DNA from 3 places in the Arthrobacter rhamnosi genome. Region 3 is predicted to be linked to each of the others. Evidence: riboswitches for the same ligand, from Rfam matches in the RefSeq annotation. Region 3 holds a riboswitch; each other region holds the start of a gene.

Region 1 (6,675 bases), on a different contig from region 3:
CGTCGACGCCCTCGCCGGGACGTGGGCGGACTTCGGGGGAGGCTCCGGGGCGCAGGGCACGCCGGGCACCGTGGCGACCTGCCTGCCCGCCTGCGACCTCTCCACCCGCCAGCCGTTCCCGCCTGCGCGGAGGCTGCTCGACGCCGGAGTGCAGCTGGCGATCGCCAGCAACTGCAACCCCGGCACCTCCTACACGACCGCCATGGGGTTCTGCGTCGCGACCGCCGTCCTGCAGATGGGGCTCACCGTCGCCGAGGCGGTACGGGCTGCAACCGTCGGGGGAGCCCTCGCCCTGCGGCGGCACACGGGCGAGGACACCGACGGCCGACGGGCCGTCGGGTCGCTCGCCGTGGGGCACCGGGCGGACCTGCAGCTCCTCGACGCGCCGTCGGCCACCCACCTCGCGTACCGCCCCGGCATGCCCCTCGTGCACGCGGTCTGGCGCGCCGGCAAGCGCGTGCGGTAGGGCCCTCGCCGGGCCGCCGGACTGGGAATCCCCAGCGACCGCTGCGAGGATAGCGCCATGCCTGCCGAGTCCACCTCCGCACCCTCAGCCGTCGATACCCGGACGGATGCTCCGCCCCGGCGACGCATCACCGCGGAGCTGCTGATCGTGTTCGGCCTCTCCCTGGGGCAGTCGGCCGTGTACTCCATCGTGAGCCTGGCCGAGAAGCTGACGCGCGGACCCCTGGCGGCGCAGACCACCACCCTGAACCCAGTGCTGAACGACCGGCCGTACTTCGATCTGACCTACCAGGTGCTGGGGATCGTCTTCGCCCTGGTGCCCGTGGCCCTCGTCCTGTTCCTGCTCAGCGGGCACGGCGTTCCGGCGTTCCGGCGCCTCGGGCTCACGCTTGACAGGCCCCTGCGCACCATCGGTCTCGGGATCGGGCTGGCGGCCGTCATCGGCGTCGGGACCCTCGGGGTGTATGCCGGCGGGCGGGAGCTCGGCATCACGACGGCCCTCGTCCTGGCCGCCCTGGACGCCTACTGGTGGACCGTCCCGGTCCTCGTCCTGTCGGCCGTCCGCCACGGGGTGCTGGAGGAGGTCCTCGTGGTGGGCTACCTCTTCCTCCGCCTGCGCGAGCTCGGCTGGTCCACGCCCGCCATCGTCCTCACGAGTGCCGTGCTGCGGGGCAGCTACCACCTCTACCAGGGGTTCGGACCCTTCGTCGGCAACGTGCTGATGGGCCTGCTGTTCGCCTGGTTCTACACGCGCACGCGCCGCGTCCTGCCGCTCGTCCTGGCGCACGCGCTCATCGACACGGCGGGCTTCGTGGGATTCGCGCTCCTCGGACCCGCCATCGGGATCGGCGGATGAATCGGGGGTGAATCGGCCGACGCCTCGGCCCACGAACTGCCCAGGGAAGGCTCACCTACGCTGATTTGCGCGCGAAAACCGTGACTAAATTATCGGCCGACCGCGGTGTTACCGTGATGTCCACCAGCACAACGGCGGCTCCGCCCAGGGGCTCCACCGGACCAGCCAGGAGGAATCATGAGCGTCGTCACCAGTGTCTCTGAGTGCAGTGTCCACAACTGTTCGTTCAACCACGAGGGCTGCACCGCCGTCGCGATCACAGTGTCCGGGAGCGAGGAACACGCGTCCTGTGCCACCTTCATCGACACCTCCATCAGTGGCGGCTTGCCGAAGATGCTCGCACACGTGGGCGCGTGCCAGCGCTCGGAGTGCACCTTCAACCACGACCTGCTGTGCGGCGCCCCGGCCGTCAAGGTGGGCCCCGGCGCCGACGCCGCCGACTGCCTCACCTACACCCACGCCTGACGGCGCCTCCGCCCGAGGCGCGGCAACAGGAAAGGGCCGGACGATTGTCCGGCCCTTTCCTGTTCAATTCTCAGCGACGTCAGATCTCGATGCGGCCGTCGGCGGTCTCGAAGGTCACGGACATGATGCCCGGAGTGCCGTTCGGGGCGATCCACTGGACCTTCACGCCGTCGAGCGTCTCCTCGACATCGGTGCCGAGCCACTCGGTCACCCGTTCCGACGAGCCCGCGATGGTCAGGCAGGCCAGTTTCACCGATGCCGGGCGCGCCTGGGAGGGGTGCAGGGCCTCGGTGCCCTCGTCCCAGCGGAGCAGGTAGGGGACCTGGGGATCCGCGATGAGCCCCTTGATGCCGATCTGCTGCCACGTCAGTTCCTGGCCGTCGGGGAACTTGCGGTTGCCGGGAACCGCGCTGCGGCCGAGGCGCTCCTCGAACGGGGCGAGGTCGTCCACGGCGACGCACCAGCCCATCCAGCCTCCGCCGGCCTCGGAGCGCGCGCGCACGGCCTGACCGAAGGGAGCCTTGGTCGACGCGGGGTGGTCGAGGACCTCCACGACCTCCAGGTACTGGCCGTTCACCAGGGGGAAGATCATGTTCCGGGTGCCGAAGCGCGGGTGCACGCCACCCTTCACGGGGTCCATCCCGAGGTTGGCCGCGATCCGGTCGGCAGTCGCAGCAAGTCCATCGGGTTCGCAGGCATATGAGACATGGTCCAATCGCATGCGGTTATCTTGGCACTAAGTGATGCACGTCTCGACTAAGGCTCGCCTTACTCCTGCTGGTCCTCCGATCGCGTCCCCGTCGCCCCTCCGCAGGCTGCTTCACGAGAGGTCATCCGGCTTGCCGGATCCGCTCCGATGGGTTTTCATGGGTGCAGGTCATGAGTGCCAGCACGAAGCCCCGGCTTGCTGGCCGGCAACCCTCCAACCGCGGTGGGGTGCCCCGGGTGAAGACCAGGTTCGGCGCTATTCCGGCGCCGTGCAAGCGCGGGCTCCTGCGGGAGCCGGTCTCCTGGAGCGGCACGCACCGGCCGGAGCACCGGACCAGGCGGGGCCCCTTCCGACAGGGAGCACCATGTCCAACGATTGGTCTTTCGAGACACGCCAGATCCACGCCGGCCAGACACCGGACGCAGCCACGGGAGCGCGTGCGCTGCCTATTTACCAGACGTCGTCGTTCGTCTTCCCGAGCGCCGAGAGTGCCGCCAACCGGTTCGCGCTGACGGAACTCGCTCCTATCTACACGCGCATCGGGAATCCCACGCAGGAGGCAGTGGAGACGAGGATCGCGAGCCTCGAGGGCGGAGCCGGCGCCCTGCTGCTCGCCTCGGGCCAGGCTGCCGAGACCTTCGCGGTGCTGAACATCGCGGAGGCGGGGGACCACATCGTGGCCAGCCCCAGCCTCTACGGCGGCACGTACAACCTCTTCAAGCACACGCTGAGGAAGTTCGGCATCGAGACCACCTTCGTGGAGGACCCGGACGACCTCGAGCAGTGGCGGAACGCCGTCCGGCCGAACACCAAGCTCTTCTTCGGCGAGGTCGTGTCCAACCCCCGGCAGGACGTCCTGGACATCGAGGGCATCAGCGCCGTCGCGCACGAGAACGGGCTTCCCCTGATCGTGGACAACACGCTGTCCACGCCGTACCTGATCCGGCCCATCGAATGGGGCGCGGACATCGTGGTGCACTCCGCGACGAAGTACCTCGGAGGTCACGGCAATGCCATCGCCGGGGTCATCGTCGATTCGGGGAACTTCGACTTCGCCCGGTACCCCGAGCGGTTCCCCGGGTTCAACACGCCGGACGAGAGCTACCACGGACTCGTCTATGCGCGGGACCTCGGTGTCGGCAGCGCACTCGGCGCGAACCTCGCGTACATCCTCAAGGCCCGTGTCCAGCTCCTGCGCGACCTCGGCTCCTCCGTCTCGCCGTTCAACGCCTTCCTCATCGCGCAGGGACTGGAGACCCTCAGCCTGCGCGTCGAGCGCCACGTGCAGAATGCGCAGGCGGTCGCCGAATGGCTGGAGGGGCACGACGACGTCGAGCGCGTCTCCTACGCCGGCCTGGCCTCGAGCCCCTGGTACGAGCGCGGCAGGAAGTACGGGCGGAACAGGGGGACGGGCGCGATCGTCAGCTTCGACATCGTCGGGGGACTGGAGGCCGGCAAGCGCTTCGTCGACGGACTGGAACTCCACTCGCACGTGGCGAACGTCGGCGACGTCCGCTCGCTCGTCATCCACCCGGCGTCGACGACGCACAGCCAGCTCGGGGCGGAGGCGCAGCTCACCGCGGGCGTGCGTCCGGGTCTCGTCCGCTTGTCCGTGGGCCTCGAGAACATCACCGACATCCTCGCCGACCTCGACGCGGGGTTCCGTGCCGCCAAAGGAGTCTAGCCCTTCGTGACCACCTACCCTCCTGCTCCGCTGCACCCCGGGATCGACGACGCGCGCCCTTCGGGGGACGGGCTCCTACGCGTCGCCCCGATCGGACCGCTGGCCCTCGAGACCGGAGGTGAGCTGCCGGACGTGCAGCTCGCCTTCGAGACCTGGGGCCGGCTGAACCGGGATGCCTCGAACGCGGTGCTCGTGCAGCATGCCCTGACCGGCAGCTCGCACGTGGCACGCGGCGCATCGGAGGAGGAGGGCTGGTGGGATTCGCTCGTGGGCCCCGGCCGCCCGGTGGACACCGACCGGTACTTCGTCGTGTCCGTCAACATGCTGGGAGGGTGCTACGGCTCGACGGGGCCGGCCAGCCTCGCACCCGACGGCACTCCCTGGGGATCGCGCTTCCCCTTCGTCACCATCCGCGACTCCGTCCGGGCCGAAGCCCTGCTCGCCGACCGGCTCGGCATCGAGCGGTGGCACTCGGTCCTCGGGGGGTCGATGGGAGGGGCGCGAGCGCTCGAGTGGGCACTGATGTACCCGCAGCGGGTGGAGCGGTGCGCCGTCATCGCCTGCACTGCCGCCAGTTCGGCCGAACAGATAGCGTTCGCCCAGGCGCAGTTGCAGGCAATCCGGCTGGACCCCGCCTATCGCGGCGGCGACTACTACGACGGCCCGCATCCGGATGCGGGCCTCGGGATCGCCCGGCGCATCGCCCACATCACCTACCGCTCGGAGCAGGAACTGGAAGCACGCTTCGGGCGCGCGGAGCAGGACGCCGAACAGCCCTTCGGTGCCGTCCTGCCCGCCGAGCGGGGCCGCTACCAGGTGGAGAGCTACCTCGACCACCAGGCGGACAAGCTCGTGGGCCGCTTCGACGCGAACAGCTACGTCATCCTGACCGAGGCGCTGATGAGCCACGATGCCGCGCGGGACCGCGGCAGCCTCGACGCGGCACTGGGGGAGGCCACGGCGGAGTTCTTCATCGCCGCCGTGGACTCGGACCGACTCTACTTCCCGGAGCAGTCGGAGCGGCTGGCCCGGGGGCTGCCCGGCGAGGTGCCCGTCCACATGATCTCCTCGCCGGTGGGCCACGATGCGTTCCTGACCCAGATCCACCAGCTCGACGCGCAACTCCGCTCCGCCTTCTACGCGGGCTAGCGGTTATCGGTTGGGTTTCCCCGGACGGGCACCTAGTCTTGGAGCTAAGCCTGCTTAGCAATCGGCGGCAGGCAGGTCTGAGGTAGACGCCCGGACTCGTCGACGGAAGATGAAGGGGAGCTGTTCATGGAACTGAGCACCATTGGCTGGAACCAGGAAGCACGCGACAAGATCCTGCTGGACTCGGACCGGGCACTGCAGGGCGCGGTCCGCGAGGCGGTCGAGACGATGGGCGGCAAGTCCCGCGAGGAGGTCTACGAGTTCCTCTTCCAGAAGCTGCAGCCGCAGTTCGTCGACTTCAAGCCCGGGCCGGACCTGAGCGCGTGCGCGGACGCGGTCGCCAATGGCGAGGTCTCGCTCGACAGCTAGTCGGCGGCACCCAGCGGTACCCGTCGGCTCCTGACGCGTGGGATGACAGGGGCGACCGACCCGCGGGCCGGTCGTTCCTGTCGTCCCGGCGGGAACGACGGCGGATCCCCACCGCAGGTGGCGCAGCAGCGCCGGCCGATCATGGTGCGCACCGTGCCGGGCTGCCGGGAAGGGGCGACGACGTCGCTAGTCGGCAGCACCCGGCGGCATGCCCGGGCCGAAAATGGGCGCAGCCTCCGGACGCTTGGCGAACACGCCGTCGCCCGACGACTGGTGCCGGAGGCGCCGCAGGACCCACGGCACGAAGTACTCGCGTGCCCACACGAAGTCCTCGGCGCGTGCCTCACGCCACGTCCGTGCCGGGAGCTCCTTGGGTTGCAGCGGCTCGAGGGTATGCCGGACGGCGAGGGTGTCCAGGACCATCGCGGCGATGGTGTGGTGGCCGAGCGGCGAGAAGTGCAGCCGGTCGGAGGACCACATCTGGGGGTTGACCAGCTGCCGCAGGGCCCACATGTCGGCGATCACGGCCTCGTGGCGTGCGGCGACGGTGCGCAGGTTCTCGTTGTAGATCGCGGTCTTGGAGCGGATGCTGCCGAGGACCGTCTCGCGGACGTCCGGCCCCGTGAACAGGACGACGGTGGCGCCCGAGGCGGCGAGCGTCCCGACGACGGCGTCGAGCCGGGTGGCGAGCAGGTCGGGATCACCCCCGGGACGCAGCAGGTCGTTGCCGCCGGCGGAGATGGTGACCAGGTCCGGATGCAGCGCCAGCGCCGGTTCCACCTGCTGGTCGATGATCTGCTGCAGGAGCCGTCCGCGCACCGCGAGGTTCGCGTAGGCGAAGCCGGCCTGGCCCCGGGCCAGTTCCTCGGCGACCCGGTCCGCCCAGCCGCGATTGCCCCCGACGCTCTCCGGGTTGGGATCCCCGATACCTTCGGTGAAGGAGTCCCCGAGGGCGACATACCGGTGCCACGGGTGCGG
Region 2 (6,675 bases), on a different contig from region 3:
CGCGGTGAGTGGATGTCGTAGACGCCTGGGCCGATTCCGCGGGAGTAGCCGAAGCGGGCCAGGTCCGCGACGACCTCGAGCCGGGAGCGGGCCGCCTCGATGCTCGTGACGTCCGCGTCCAGCCCGTCGATGGCCGAGATGACCTCGCCGAATTCCGAGTAGCACAGGTGCGTGTGGATCTGGGTCCCGTCCCCGGCGCCGGCGGTGGCGAGCCGGAACGCACGGACGGACCAGTCCAGGTATGCCCGGTGGTCGGCCGAGCGGAGCGGCAGCAGTTCGCGGAGGGCGGGCTCGTCCACCTGGACGATGGCGATACCGGCGGCCTCGAGGTCGGCGATCTCGTCCCGCAGGGCCAGCGCCACCTGGTTGGCCGTCTCGCCCAGCGGCTGGTCGTCGCGGACGAAGGACCAGGCGAGGATCGTGACCGGGCCGGTGAGCATGCCCTTGAGCGGGCGCTCGGTCAGCGACTGCGCGAAGCTGATCCACGGAACCGTGAACGCCTGAGGACGCGACACATCCCCCCACAGGATGGACGGACGTGTGCAGCGCGACCCGTAGGACTGCACCCACCCCTGCTCCGTGGCGGCGAAGCCGTCGAGGTTCTCCGCGAAATACTGGACCATGTCGTTGCGCTCCGGCTCGCCGTGCACCAGCACGTCCAGTCCGAGGCCCTCCTGCAACCGCACCACGTTCGCGATCTCCTGGCGCAGGAACTGCTCGTACTCCGCCGGCGAGATGCTGCCGCTGCGGACCGCGGCGCGGGCGGCGCGCACCTTGCCGGTCTGCGGGAAGGACCCGATGGTGGTGGTCGGCAGCAACGGCAGCCCCAGCCGCTCCTGCTGCACCGCTGCCCGTCGCTCGGCAGGGCTGCGGGTGAAGGCATCCTCGATCAGGCCGCCGGTGCGCGTCCGGACCCGGTCCACCACGACGCCGTCGAACCGCGCCCGGAGGTTCAGTGCCTCCTCCGCCTCCTGGAGTTCCGCGGCGACGGCCGGGCGTCCCCCGGTCAGGCCGCGCGCCAGTACCACTGCCTCATGCACCTTCTGGTCCGCGAAGGCCAGCCAGGCCGGCAGGTGCTCCGGCAGCCCAGTCTCGGCCTGCACGTCGTGCGGCACGTGCAGCAGGGAGGTGGACGTCGCCGTCGTGACCGCTGCTCCCGTCTCCTGCTGCAGGTCCTCCACCGCCCCCAGCGAGACCCGCAGGTCGTTGCGCCACACGTTCCGGCCGTCCACGACGCCGGCAACCAGACGGGTGCCGCCCAGCGCCTGCAGTGCCTCGGTGGAGGGCCTGGCTCCCCGGACCAGGTCCGCATGGACTGCCTCCACGCCCGCGGCGGCGAGCACGGCGAGCGCCTGGCCCGGCCTCGCCGGATCGCCGGCGGTGCCGTAGCCGGTGGTGACCAGCAGGGCCGGCCGTCCCGCCGTACCGGCCAGTTGCCGGTACACCCGCTCCACCAGCCCACCCGGTGCTGCCAGCTCGCCGCCGCGGTCGCCGACCAGGCCCGGCTCGTCCAGCTGCACCCACTCGGCCCCCGCTTCCGCCAGCGACGCGAGGATGCCCGCGTAGGCCGTCACGGCATCGTCGATCCGGTCCAGCGGGTCGAAACCGGCGGGTGCGCCGTCCTCGGGCTTGGCCAGCAGCAGGTAGGTCACGGGGCCCACGAGCACCGGGCGCAGCACGGCGCCGTGCTCGCGCTGCCGGCGGACGATCGCGGTCAGGCGGTGCGCCACCGCGGCGAACGGTGTCCCCGGACCGATCTCGGGCACCAGGTAGTGGTAGTTGGTGTCGAACCACTTGGTCAGCTCCAGCGGCGCGCGGTCGCCGTCGCCCCGGGCGAGCGTGAAGTAGCCGGCGGTGTCCACGGAACCGTCCTCCCCGGCCAGGTCGGCGAACCGGGCCGGCAGCGCTCCCAGCGCCGCGGTCGCGTCCAGGACCTGGTCGTAGAGCGCGAAGTCGGCCGGGATGGAGGAATCCCCGCAATGCAGTCCCAGTTCCACGAGTCGGGCGACAGTGCGGTCCTGCAGCTGGTCGGCGGCCTGCTGCAGTCCGGCCTCGTCCAGACGGCCTGCCCAGTAGGCCTCGACGGCCTTCTTCAGCTCCCGGCCGGGCCCGATGCGTGGGTAGCCGAGGATCGTGGCGGCGGGGAAGGTGTTCTCGGTGCTCATGGTGTTCTCCTCTGGAAGGTGTGTCGGGTCGTGGTTCGGATTGGGGGCACGCTCAGGCCGGGACGGCGGCCGGCGAGCGCGCCGCCGGCAGGTCGATCTCCTCGATGACCGCGATGGACGCGCGATGGTCGTTGAAGGTGTAGAGGTGCACGCCCGGGGCCCCTGCCTCGAACGCCGCCCGGGCCAGCACGGCCGCTGCCCGCACGCCGATCCGCCGGCGTTCGGCCTCGCCCGAGGCGGTCTCCAGGCGGTGCAGCAGGACAGGGTCGGGACGGACGCCGGTCATTCCGGCCAGCCGTTCGAGCCGGCGGATGTTCCCCAGGGGCATCACCCCGGGGATGATCGGGATGGTGACGCCCGCGGCCCGGGCCGCGGTGAGCAGGCGGACGTACTGGGCGGGATCGAAGTACACCTGCGTGATGGCGAAGTCGGCACCGGCGCGCTGCTTGGAGACCAGCACCTCGACGTCGTGCAGGAACGACGGCGATTCCGGATGCCGGTTCGGGTAGGCCGCCACCCCCACCGCCAGCCGACCGCCGGCGAGGGTGGCCACGTGCCGGGCCTCGACCTCCCGGATCAGTTCCACCAGGAACTGGGCGAAGGGAAGCTCGCCGCGCAGTGCTTGCGGGTGCTGCGGCAGGTCTCCGCGCAGGGCCAGCACGCCCCTCACCCCCAGTGCGACGAGCTGCCGTACCAGCAGGTCCAGGCTCGCCCGTGTCTCTCCCTCACAACAGAGGTGGGCCAGCGGGCGCAGCCTGGTGTTGCTGGTCAGGTGCCCGATCAGCTCCATCGAGGCCCGGCGCCTCGCCGGCGTGCCGCTGTAGGTCACCGAGACGTAGTCGGGATGGGTGGCCCCGAGTTCGTCGATCGTCCGCAGTACGGCCTCCCCGGCTTCCGGGGTGGCCGGCGGATACAGCTCGTAGGACAGCGACGGCGGTACCGCTGCCCGTTTCTTCAATGTCATCCCCGCTCCTCGGTAGGTCCGAGGGAGTGCACCAGGATGCGTGCCGGAAACCGGCGATCCCGGCGTGCCGGGACCGCTGGTGGGTGCGCTGATGCATGTCCATCGGTTCTGGCATTAGCACCGGTTCCACTGCTCTCCCGAGGGGAGGGCAGTGGAATGGTTGCTGCGGCGTCAACAAGCCAGATCTCTCGGCCGCTCTTGATGGTTGGTGGGATCACTGTAAGCGGCGCTCCGGCCCGGGGTGCAGAACGTGCGGCGACAAGGCGCCGCATGACGTTCCGGGTCGCCGGCTTCGTCACATACCGCATCCCTGGCGACATATGACGAACCCGCGTCATCCGGTCATCCCGGATCATCCCAGGGCCGAACCCTATCCCCCATCGCCTCCGTTGTGTTCGTACGTGCGTAATGATGCACGTATAGTGAAGGAACTTGTTCCTGCACGAGACGGGCTTCTCCTCATGCTTTCTGTACTGCGTTACTCGGCGTATCGCAATCTCTTCACCGCGCAGGTCGTCGCCCTGCTCGGGACCGGCCTCCTCACGGTCGCGCTGGGCCTGCTCGCCTTCGATCTGGCCGGCGGGCGGGCCGGCGCCGTGCTCGGCACGGCCCTGACGATCAAGATGATCGCCTACGTGTTCGTCGCCCCGGTGATGGCGGCCCTGGTCGAGCGCCTGCCCCGAAAGGGTGTCCTCGTCGGCGCGGACCTGGTGCGCGCGGCGATCGCCTTGAGCCTCCCCTTCATCGATCAGGTGTGGCAGATCTACGTCCTGGTGTTCATCCTCCAGTCTGCGTCGGCGACCTTCACCCCGGCGTTCCAGGCGCTGATCCCCGTGGTCCTGCCGGAGGAGAAGGACTACACCAAGGCCCTGTCCCTGTCCCGGCTCGCCTACGACCTCGAGGCCCTGGTGAGCCCGCTGCTCGCCGCGGCCCTGCTGACGGTGATGAGCTTCCACAACCTCTTCGTCGGCACGATGGCCGGATTCCTGGTCTCCGCAGCGATGGTCCTCGCCACCCGCCTGCCGGCCGTCCCCGCGGCCCAGCAACAGGGTTCCCTGCTGCACCGCACCACCCTGGGCACCCGGATCTTCCTGCGCGAACCCTCCCTGCGCGGATTGATGGCCCTGAACCTCGTCGTCGCCACGGCGACGGCCCTCGTGCTGGTGAACACCGTCGTCTACGCCCGGGACCTGTTCGGCGGAACCAACACCGACGTCGCGATCGCTCTGGCGTTCTACGGGGCAGGATCGATGCTCATCGCGTTCGTCGCACCGCGAGCCCTGGAACGCATGCCGGACCGCACCTTCATGCTCCTCGGTGGCGCCGTCCTGACGGTCGGACTGCTCGCCGCGGCGTTCCTTGCCTCCACCGAGGGAAGCGGCGCGGAACCCTCGGGCACTTCGTGGGTACTCTTCCTCGGGCTGTGGGTCGTCCTGGGCATCGGCACCTCCATGATCAGCACCCCGTCCTCGCGCCTGCTGCGCCGGGTCGCCACCTATGACACGCGCAGCTACCTGTTCACCGCCCAGTTCTCCCTCTCCCACGCCTGCTACCTCCTCGCCTACCCCCTCGCCGGGTGGGTCGGAGCCGCCGCCGGCCTGAGCGTCGCAGCCATCGTCCTCGGAGCACTCGCCCTCATCGGCACGATCACAGCACTGATGCTCTGGGCCGCTCCCCGACCGGCAGCCTCAGCTACAGGCGCTGGTGCAGACAGGACCGATGTCGCCGCCACGGCCAGCACCGATACACACAGCAAATCAGCAGCACCGGCACCAGCAGCTCCCCGTCCAGGGGGAACGACGCGTGGTGGTGGGCGGGGGCAGTAACGTGAACCGTGACCAGGACAGAGGCCCGGACAGTGACCAGCACAGTGGCCAGGACGATGGCCTGAACGGTGATGTGGAGAAGAAGTACACCGTGCGGACATCGGTGTTCGGTCTGAGGTACCGGTACGAGCCGGGCGACAAGGGGGGCGAGGAACATCATGAACACAGCACCGGCTGACCCGCCGACGGGTCCTGCCGCCGCCCTTCATCCGGTGATCGAGGAGGACACCGACCAGTTCCGTCAGGTGGCGCCGAGTCTTGTCCACCCCGTCGAGCCGGATGCTCAGCGCCTCGAAGCGGGTGCGTCGACCTTCCGGATGCTCTCCGATCCCACCCGCCTGCACATCCTGTGGATCCTCACCCAGGGGCCCGCGGACGTCGGGACGATGGTCGCCGCGACCGGGGCGAACCGCACCGCGGTCAGCCAGCATCTGGCCAAACTCCGTCTCTCCGGGCTCGTCTCGACCCGCAAGGACGCCCGCAACGTCATCTACAGCATCATCGACGGACACCTCACCCGGCTCATCCTCGAAGGGATGAACCACGCGGACCACCGCGTGACCGGCGAACCCACCCACGAATAAGACAGAACGAGGCGCGACACGGCCGCCGGCTGTCGCCAGATGCTGGCAGTCGGTGCCGTGTTGCCTGCTTACCTGCTGGCGGCGTCCTCGAGGTGCAGGTATCCGGTCGGTTGCCCGTCCTGCGTGAGGATGTACCGGGACATCCAATGGAGCGGGACTCGTTCGCGGGCAGTACAAGTGACACATAGATTTCGGCATTGAGTATCGCTACAGGATTCAAGCCTGCGCAGCCACTTCTGCCAGGCCAAACCACGATGTAGCAAATACGGTCGTATTGGCGACTGTGTTTTGGGCAGAACTACCTGTCAAAAGACCGCGCACCGCCCGAACGCGCTTCGGGCGGTGCATGGCTTCGCATGAAGGATGCTTGATCTTCAGGCCTTGTGCTGATGCCTGCCGGAGCTCTGCTTGTCCGTGAGCCGTTCAGCATCGCGTGGTGATCCGGTGGAAGGGATGTTGAGGACCTCGCACCGGATCACTGAGCGAGTCAGCCGGCGATGAAGTTGAGGATGAGGCGGATGGACAGGGCGAGCACCGCGAGGAGGCCCACTACGCCGAGGAGGTTTTGCCCCAGCCGGAGAATGACAAAAACCCCTCCACAGAAGGCTGATCACGCGGCCACATTCATCGACGGTCCCGCTCGCTCACCGATCGTCATCCGCACTGGGCAAGACAACCAGGCACACCCTCATGCAGCGCGATGCCCAGCGCGGGCCGCCCGAACCGCCCGAACAATTGCCTCACCCTGTTTCGGGTGTGGGCCGGTATCGCAGGGCTACTGCCCCCGATTGGAACTGGTGGCTGTTCACGAACTCGAGCTGGACGTGTTCGCGCAGACCGGCGAGTAACGTCGGCCCGTGTCCGGCAAGAACCGGCTGCACCAGGAATTCGTACTCGTCGATCAGTCCCAGATCGGCCAACGCGAGGGGGAGCGTCACGCCACCGACCCACAGGCTCTTGCCTGGCTCCTGCTTGAGCCGCTGAACCGCTGGCCCCAGGTCACCTCCCACGAGCTCGGCATTCCAATCGACCCCGCTCAGCGTGCTCGACACGACGTGCTTTTTCGCCCCATCGATGGCCTCGGCGAACGGAATCTCCAACTCACCCATCCACGCGGGCCACGCGCCCGTGGCCGG
Region 3 (6,675 bases):
TCGTCATCGACGTGCAGAACGGCGTCGTCGCCGATGCCTATGACCGCGATGCGGTCGTCGCGAACATCGACACCCTGGTCGGGAAGGCACGCACCGCAGGTGTCCCGGTGGTCTGGGTGCAGCACGCCGATGCCGACCTCGAGGTGGGCTCGGATCCCTGGGAACTGGTCCCCGAACTCGAGCGCCTCCCGTCCGAACCGCTCGTGCACAAGAGCTATGGTGACTCGTTCGAGGGAACCGACCTCGAGGACGTTCTTGCAGCGGCAGGCGTCGGTCGGCTGGTGGTGTCCGGCGCCCAGACCGACGCATGCATCCGCTCGACCATTCACGGGGCGTTCGTGCGGGGGTACGACGTGACGCTGGTGGGCGACGCCCACACGACCGAGGACCAGAGCGCGTGGGGTGCCCCTTCGCCGGACAAGGTCATCGCTCACACCAACCTGTACTGGCAGTACCAGGCCGCCCCCGGCCGGGCTGCCGGCGTCGGCGAGACGGCGGACATCCGGTTCACGAACTAGCGGTCCCGTCGCGTTCGGCGCCTCCGGTCAGGGGAGCCGGCTCGGCCTCAGCACGGAAGCGCTGCCGGCCTGCGTCGGGTCCAGGGGAACCGGGCTGACCAGGACCGCGGGTCCGCGGGAGAGGGTCCCGCTGTCGAGGGGTCTGCAGCGCAGCCCGCCCCTGCCCCGCATCGCCTTGTGGGCGCCGGGCGCCAGCACCCGATCCATCCAGGCGCAGGGATGCGCATGCCGGCCTCCGTGGAACCCCACGCTTCCCGCCTGCGTCTCCAGGACGAAGTCCTGCCCGATGAGGGGTGGAAGCTCAGCGCCGCGCAGGACCAGATTGCGGCGGGGCAGCAGCGGATCGAAGGGATCGGCGCCGAGCTCTGCCGCTATCGCCTCGAGCGACTCGATGGCGAACAGGGTCACCGCCGCATCCATGTGGGCCGCCTTGCCGAAGAAGCGGTCTCCCACGATCCCCTTGCCGGCGACGACCTCGACGCTCCCGGCGTCCATGGTCACGACGTCGGCCGCTCCGTCCCGCGCCCGACCGAAGTAGGCGTGTGCCCCCGACACGAGCAGGTGCAGGATCTCCACGTCATACCGGAAGCCGGGCATCATGCCCCCACGGTATCCGGTCGTGGTCCTCCGGTTCGCCTCGGTCGTCCCCGGCGCTGGTTCACTTCCGCCGACATTCCTTCCGAGGGGGCAATCACCCGGAGGACTCCCCGGCAGGTCGTCGGGGGATTCCACCTAGGCGTAGGAAAAGCTCCCGGCCTCGACGGCGCCGGAATCGAGGGTGTCGGCCTCCGGACCGAGGTGGGCGCCGTTGCGGTACCGCGCACCGGGGTGCTGGTCGAACAGCCTCGTGTTGCCCGCCCCGAACAGGCGCTCGCGGAGGGTCGACTCCTCATAGGACGTCCGGTACAGGCCTCGTCGCTGGAGTTCGGGGATGACGAGTTCGATGAAGTCCTCGGCGGTGCCGGGCGTGAGGAACTGCCGCAGGTTGAATCCGTCGAGATCCGTGCCCTCGACCCACCGCTCGATCTCGTCGGCAACCTCGCCGGGAGTGCCGATGGCGACGAAGGGACCGCGGTCGAACCGCGTGGGCCGTTGCGGTAGCCGTCGTAGGTGCCGATCACATCGGCGAGGAACACGCTGTCGAAGAGCCCTGCCTCGAGCATCTTCGCCGTTTCGGTCCAGAAGTCGAGATCGTTGAAGCGGTGCCGGTTGTTCTCGGGGTGTACCCAGAGGCCGTGGGAGATATGGCCCACGCAATTCATCTCGAAGAGGTTGAAGGCGATCTGACGTGGCATGGGTGGACCGAGTCCTTTCGACGTGCTCTTGCCTCCGCCGGACCAGCACTGTCATGCCGAGGCGAAGGCCGCTTCGTCATCCGAACCACCCAGGAACATGGGGTTGGTGCGCGGTCCAGTCGGAGCTTTGCGACCGCATCTCTTGAAGCTGGAACGACTATAGGCAGAGAACGCAGCGGTGGGACGAATGCGAAGCAATGTGACCCGTAGCCGGAGCAGCTCGTCCCTGCCGTGAACGCTGCGTCAGCCGATGCCCACCATGCCGTCCTCACCGACGTGCCAGCCCGGATTGTGGGCGATTTCCCAGACGATGCCGTTCGGATCGCGTACGAGTGCGTGGAAGATGCCCCCGAAAGCGCCGTCCCGAGGTTCCTTCAGGATCGTCGCGCCCGCGGCCGCCATCGCCGAGACGAGCTGGTTCACGTCGGCTGGACTGCCGACGTTGTGGGACAGCGTCACCCCGGACGGCGCGGGCCTGGCATCGAGCCCCGCGTCCTGGGCGAACTTGTCGTCGCGGAAGAGCCCCAGCAGCAAGCCGGGTGCCACCTGGTAAAAGATGATCTCGCCTGGAACGTCCAGTGCAGGCGTCCAGCCCAGCGTCCGGTAGAACGACCGTCCCGCATCGAGATCCCGCGTGGCGACGGTGACGAAGTGCAGCTGCTGGTCCATGGCGAGAGCATAGCCGCGCGACGGCTGTGCGCTGAGTGTGCTCCCGGCAAGGACTTCGCATGCCGTGCAGATGCCCTGCTGCCGTTCAGGCGCTATCGCCCTGCCGCCGGTTGCCTGACTGCTACTTTGGGCCTAAAAGGAGACCGTCCATGCCACGCCCCCGATCCACCCTCCTGTCCGTCGAGCGGATCGTCGAGGCAGCGCTGAAGCTCGTCGACGAGACGGGCGACTTCAGCTTCCCGAGGATTGCCCGCGAGCTCGGCGTCAGTCAGTCCTCTCTCTACAACCGGATCTCCAGCCGCGAACACATCGTGGAACTCCTCCGCGCCCACCTCTTCAGCTCGAATCCCACCCCATCGACCGCTGACGCCCCGTGGGACGAGGCTCTGCGCATCCTCATCCGCGGCTATCGTGACTGCTTCGCTCCGCACCCCCGGCTGGTACCCCTACTGGTGACCCAGACGGTGAGGGCGGCCGAGGTCATCGCCATGTATGAGGATCTGACGCTCGCCCTGGAGCGGTCCGGCCTCGACGCCGCCGATGTCGCTCCAGCCCTCTCGCTGGTCGACTACTTCGCCCTGGGCGCGGCGCTCGACTTCACCGCCCCTGATGAGGTCTGGGGACCGGAACCCGAGCAGTACCCGGCCCTGACGAGGGCGGTCCGAGCCAGCCCGTCGGCGCCGGAGCGGGTCGAACGTGCCTTCGAGTTCGGCCTCGAGGCACTGATCGCCGGCATCGCAACACGGGTGAAATCCAAAGTTAATTGAAAGGCTTTCAAAAACTATTGCTCCCGGCGCTCCCCGCGTCGATACTAAATGAACGCCGTTCATTTGGAGTGACGGCCATCACTGAATGGAGCACGCCGTGGGAAGTACGCCAACACCCCCTGACGCCACCGTCCGGGTTCCACTGACGGCCTCCCGGGCTGTCTCCACCTTCGGGATCACGGTCGTAGGATTCATGACCGCGAATCTGGTCCCCGTCATGATCGTCGCGCTGGCCGACCTGGGGTTCAGCCCGACCGGAGCGGGCACCCTCATGACGGCCTGCCTGCTCCTGTCCGCCCTTGCCTGCCTGGCTACCTCCCGCTGGACCGCCCTCGGCGGCCGCTATGTGGTCGCACGGGCGGGCCTGGCACTGACGGCCCTGGGGTTCGGTGCGGCCGCCCTGGTCGCCGACCCTACGATCGCCGCCGCCGGGATCATCATCGGCGGCATCGGTGGCGGCGGTGCGGTAGCTGCAGGCGGAGCGGCCCTTGCTGCGTTGCGTGACCCTGACCGGGCATCGGGCATCAGCGGGTTCGCCAACAGGGCCATTGTCGCCGTCGTGCTGTTCATCATCCCCGCCGTCGGCCTGGGCATGGCGAGCGCTTTCGGCATCCTGGCATGCCTGGCACTCGCGGCGCTCGTGACCACGGGGTGGCTGCCGGACCGTCCGGCCGCTACGCCGCACCGCAGTGTTGCCCGCTCGGCGGCTCCCGCCGAGAGCCCACGAACCGGAGCCATCGCCGGCGTCGTACTCCTGGCCTGTTTCGCCATCTGGGCACTGGGTGAGGACTCGCTCTGGGCCGTTGCAGCAGTGATGGGCGCGGAGCAAGCCGGCCTCGATGAAGCAGGAATGGGCCTGGTACTGAGCCTTTCGACCCTGGGCGGGCTCCTGGCCTCCGCACTGGTGGGCGTTGCAGGCAAACGGCTCGGCCGCACAGTCCCGCTCGCAGCTGCTCTCCTCATCGGTGCAGCGCTGAAGATCGCCTCCGGATTCATCACGGATCCCCAGCTGTACCTGGTGGTGATCATCATCTGGAACACCGTCTACATGGTGGCGTTCCTCTACGTCATCGCCATCGCCGCCGCGCTGGATCCGACGGGCCGCTGGTCGGCTCCCATTCTTGGCGTCTATCTGGTCGGTTCTTCCTTCGCACCCCTCTTCGGGACCGCGGTCTCCTCAGCGCTGGGCTACCCGGCCCTGGGCATCATTCTCGGCGGCATCACCCTGCTGGTCCTCGGTCCCCTGGTAGCCGTCTCGCGCGAGTCCCTGCGCAGAGAAAAGGCTCTCGTGCCGGACGCGACGCCGGAGACCGATGCCCCCCGCGCAGCCATCGCCTGACAACAGAACGGATTCCCGTGCCACTTCAGCAGACCGCCTACACCAATGCGTCCATCCTCACTCCTCAGGGGGTGATCAAGGGCTCCGTCGTCGTCGACGGCACCAGGATCCACGCCGTCCGTCCTGATGACGCCGGCCATCAGGCCAGCGACCGGGCCGACACGGCGAACATGCGTGAGATCGACCTGGGCGGCCGTTTTCTCCTACCAGGATTCGTCGACGCGCACAGTCACCTGCTCATGCTGGGGCAATCCCTGCAGAAAGTGCAGCTCCGCGGAGCATCATCGCTGGCCGAGATACAGGAAGCGGTGAAGGAGGCGCGACGCCGGAACCCCGGGGCCCCACGCATCCTGGGCGGCGGCTGGCTCTACAGCGCGCTGGGCGGCGCCGCTCCCGACCGGGCGATGCTCGACGCCGCCGTCGCGGACGTCCCCGTCTACCTCGACGCCAACGACCTGCATTCGGTGTGGGTGAACACGGCAGCACTGGCAGAGCTCGGCATCACCGCGGACACCGAGGATCCCCACGGAGGATCCATCACGCGGGACCCGGAGACCGGAGAAGCGACAGGGATGCTTCTCGAAACGGCTGCGCAACAGATCGTCTGGCCCGCGTTGGCCCGGCGAGCCACCGACGCCGATAGGGATTCCTGGCTCGAGAGCGCGATCAGTCACTACCTTGCCAGCGGCGTCACCAGCGTTGTGGACATGGCCGTGGAGGACGACGACCTGCGGGCTTTCCTTCGCGCGGAAGCACGACACGGGGGAGAGCTGCCCCTCCGGATCAAGGGACACTGGTTCGTCCACCACCGGCCTACCGTGGAGGAGAACCTCCAGCAGGTGCACCGTGCCGTCGAGCTGGCTGACTCGGTGAACTCACCGACCCTCAGGATGGTCGGCATCAAACTGGTCCTCGACGGGGTCATCGACAGCTGCACCGCGGCGATGAAGGAACCGTACGCCGATGGAACGAACGGCGACCCTATCTGGGATCGGGAGGCACTGATCCCCGTCGTCGCGGCAGCAGATGCGGGCGGACTCCAGATCGCCATCCATGCCATTGGCGATGAGGCCTCGGATATCGCGCTGGACGCGCTGGAAACGGCATATGCGATCAACGGACCCCGGGACCGGCGCCACCGGATAGAACACCTGGAGACCGTGACACCCGAGAACGTGGTCCGGCTGGCCCGGCTCGGCGTCGTCGCCTCGATGCAACCCGTCCATGCCGACCCCGCCATCCAGCACAACTGGCAGGCCATGCTGGGAGATGAGCGAACAGACAGGGCCTACCCGTGGACGGAATTCATTGCCGCCGGGGCCACCCTTGCGCTGAGCACCGATGCACCGACCGCCCCCCACGAGCCCCTGCCCAACATGTACGTTGCAGCGACCCGGAAGTCCGCGCTGGATCAGTCCCTGCCGGCGAACCTTCCCCGGTACGCGCTCGACCTCGAGGCAGCCCTGCGCCACGCCACCAGGGATGCGGCATACTCCTGCAGGGCGGAGCATCAGGAGGGCAGCATCGAGCGCGGGTTCCTCGCGGACTTCGTGGTGCTGCAGGCGGACCCCTTGTCCGAGGACCCGATCGGGCTGCTCAGCAACCAGACCTGTCTGGTGGTCGTGAACGGCGTCCACCGGTTCGAGACGCGGAGTGGGCTGTCGTCACGCCGGGAGGAAGCGCGTCGGTAACGGATCCCTACGCCCCCGGAATGCTGTTCCTCCTGACGTTGCCGACCGACCTCGGGCCCGAGCGGGGGAGTAGGGCCTCCTTCGACCCGCGCAGGCGAGGCGTGCATCTTGCCTCCCGATCCCAACAGGGGGACAGTAGCCACGGAAAGCAGCGAGGCGCAGCCCGATGGGAGTTCATGTATGCGGAATGCATCGACAGGCATCCTTGGTGCCTTCCTGGCAGCAGCGGAGCACGTCGAAGTCGTACTCGGCAGCACGGCCGTCGCAGAGCATTGGGAGGACCAGAGTGCTCTGGAGGGCTATACCGTGGCAGGCCTGGCCGGGCACTTGGCGAGGGGCGTGCTGACGGTCGAGAAGTACTTGGACGCCCCCGAGCCGTCGACCACTACTGAAGCC

Evidence for each region. Region 3 has a riboswitch for S-adenosylmethionine ahead of ACX80I_RS00165 (hypothetical protein). Riboswitches for the same ligand answer to the same signal wherever they lie in the genome.
Region 1: it holds a riboswitch for S-adenosylmethionine, as region 3 does, so the genes downstream of both, ACX80I_RS14170 (bifunctional o-acetylhomoserine/o-acetylserine sulfhydrylase) here and ACX80I_RS00165 (hypothetical protein) in region 3, are expected to answer to the same signal.
Region 2: it holds a riboswitch for S-adenosylmethionine, as region 3 does, so the genes downstream of both, ACX80I_RS04605 (methylenetetrahydrofolate reductase) here and ACX80I_RS00165 (hypothetical protein) in region 3, are expected to answer to the same signal.

Annotation. Positions count from the first base shown of each region.
Region 1 covers NZ_JBTNDT010000007.1:141,726-148,400, forward strand. The annotation lists gene hutI (imidazolonepropionase) at 1-466, shown strand, start outside; gene ACX80I_RS14155 (CPBP family intramembrane glutamic endopeptidase) at 524-1,321, shown strand; gene ACX80I_RS14160 (DUF1540 domain-containing protein) at 1,499-1,786, shown strand; gene ACX80I_RS14165 (VOC family protein) at 1,866-2,507, opposite strand; SAM riboswitch class IV at 2,662-2,778, shown strand; gene ACX80I_RS14170 (bifunctional o-acetylhomoserine/o-acetylserine sulfhydrylase) at 2,860-4,179, shown strand; gene metX (homoserine O-acetyltransferase MetX) at 4,186-5,328, shown strand; gene ACX80I_RS14180 (hypothetical protein) at 5,455-5,697, shown strand; gene ACX80I_RS14185 (SGNH/GDSL hydrolase family protein) at 5,884-6,675, opposite strand, start outside.
Region 2 covers NZ_JBTNDT010000002.1:57,513-64,187, forward strand. The annotation lists gene metE (5-methyltetrahydropteroyltriglutamate--homocysteine S-methyltransferase) at 1-2,165, opposite strand, end outside; gene ACX80I_RS04605 (methylenetetrahydrofolate reductase) at 2,218-3,129, opposite strand; SAM riboswitch class I at 3,226-3,337, opposite strand; gene ACX80I_RS04610 (MFS transporter) at 3,591-4,955, shown strand; gene ACX80I_RS04615 (ArsR/SmtB family transcription factor) at 5,114-5,539, shown strand; gene ACX80I_RS04620 (dihydrofolate reductase family protein) at 6,280-6,675, opposite strand, start outside.
Region 3 covers NZ_JBTNDT010000001.1:22,780-29,454, reverse strand. The annotation lists gene ACX80I_RS00175 (cysteine hydrolase family protein) at 1-518, shown strand, start outside; gene ACX80I_RS00170 (MOSC domain-containing protein) at 546-1,118, opposite strand; gene ACX80I_RS00165 (hypothetical protein) at 1,251-1,775, opposite strand; SAM riboswitch class IV at 1,833-1,961, opposite strand; gene ACX80I_RS00160 (VOC family protein) at 2,057-2,482, opposite strand; gene ACX80I_RS00155 (TetR/AcrR family transcriptional regulator) at 2,632-3,249, shown strand; gene ACX80I_RS00150 (MFS transporter) at 3,335-4,588, shown strand; gene ACX80I_RS00145 (amidohydrolase) at 4,606-6,279, shown strand; gene ACX80I_RS00140 (maleylpyruvate isomerase N-terminal domain-containing protein) at 6,460-6,675, shown strand, end outside.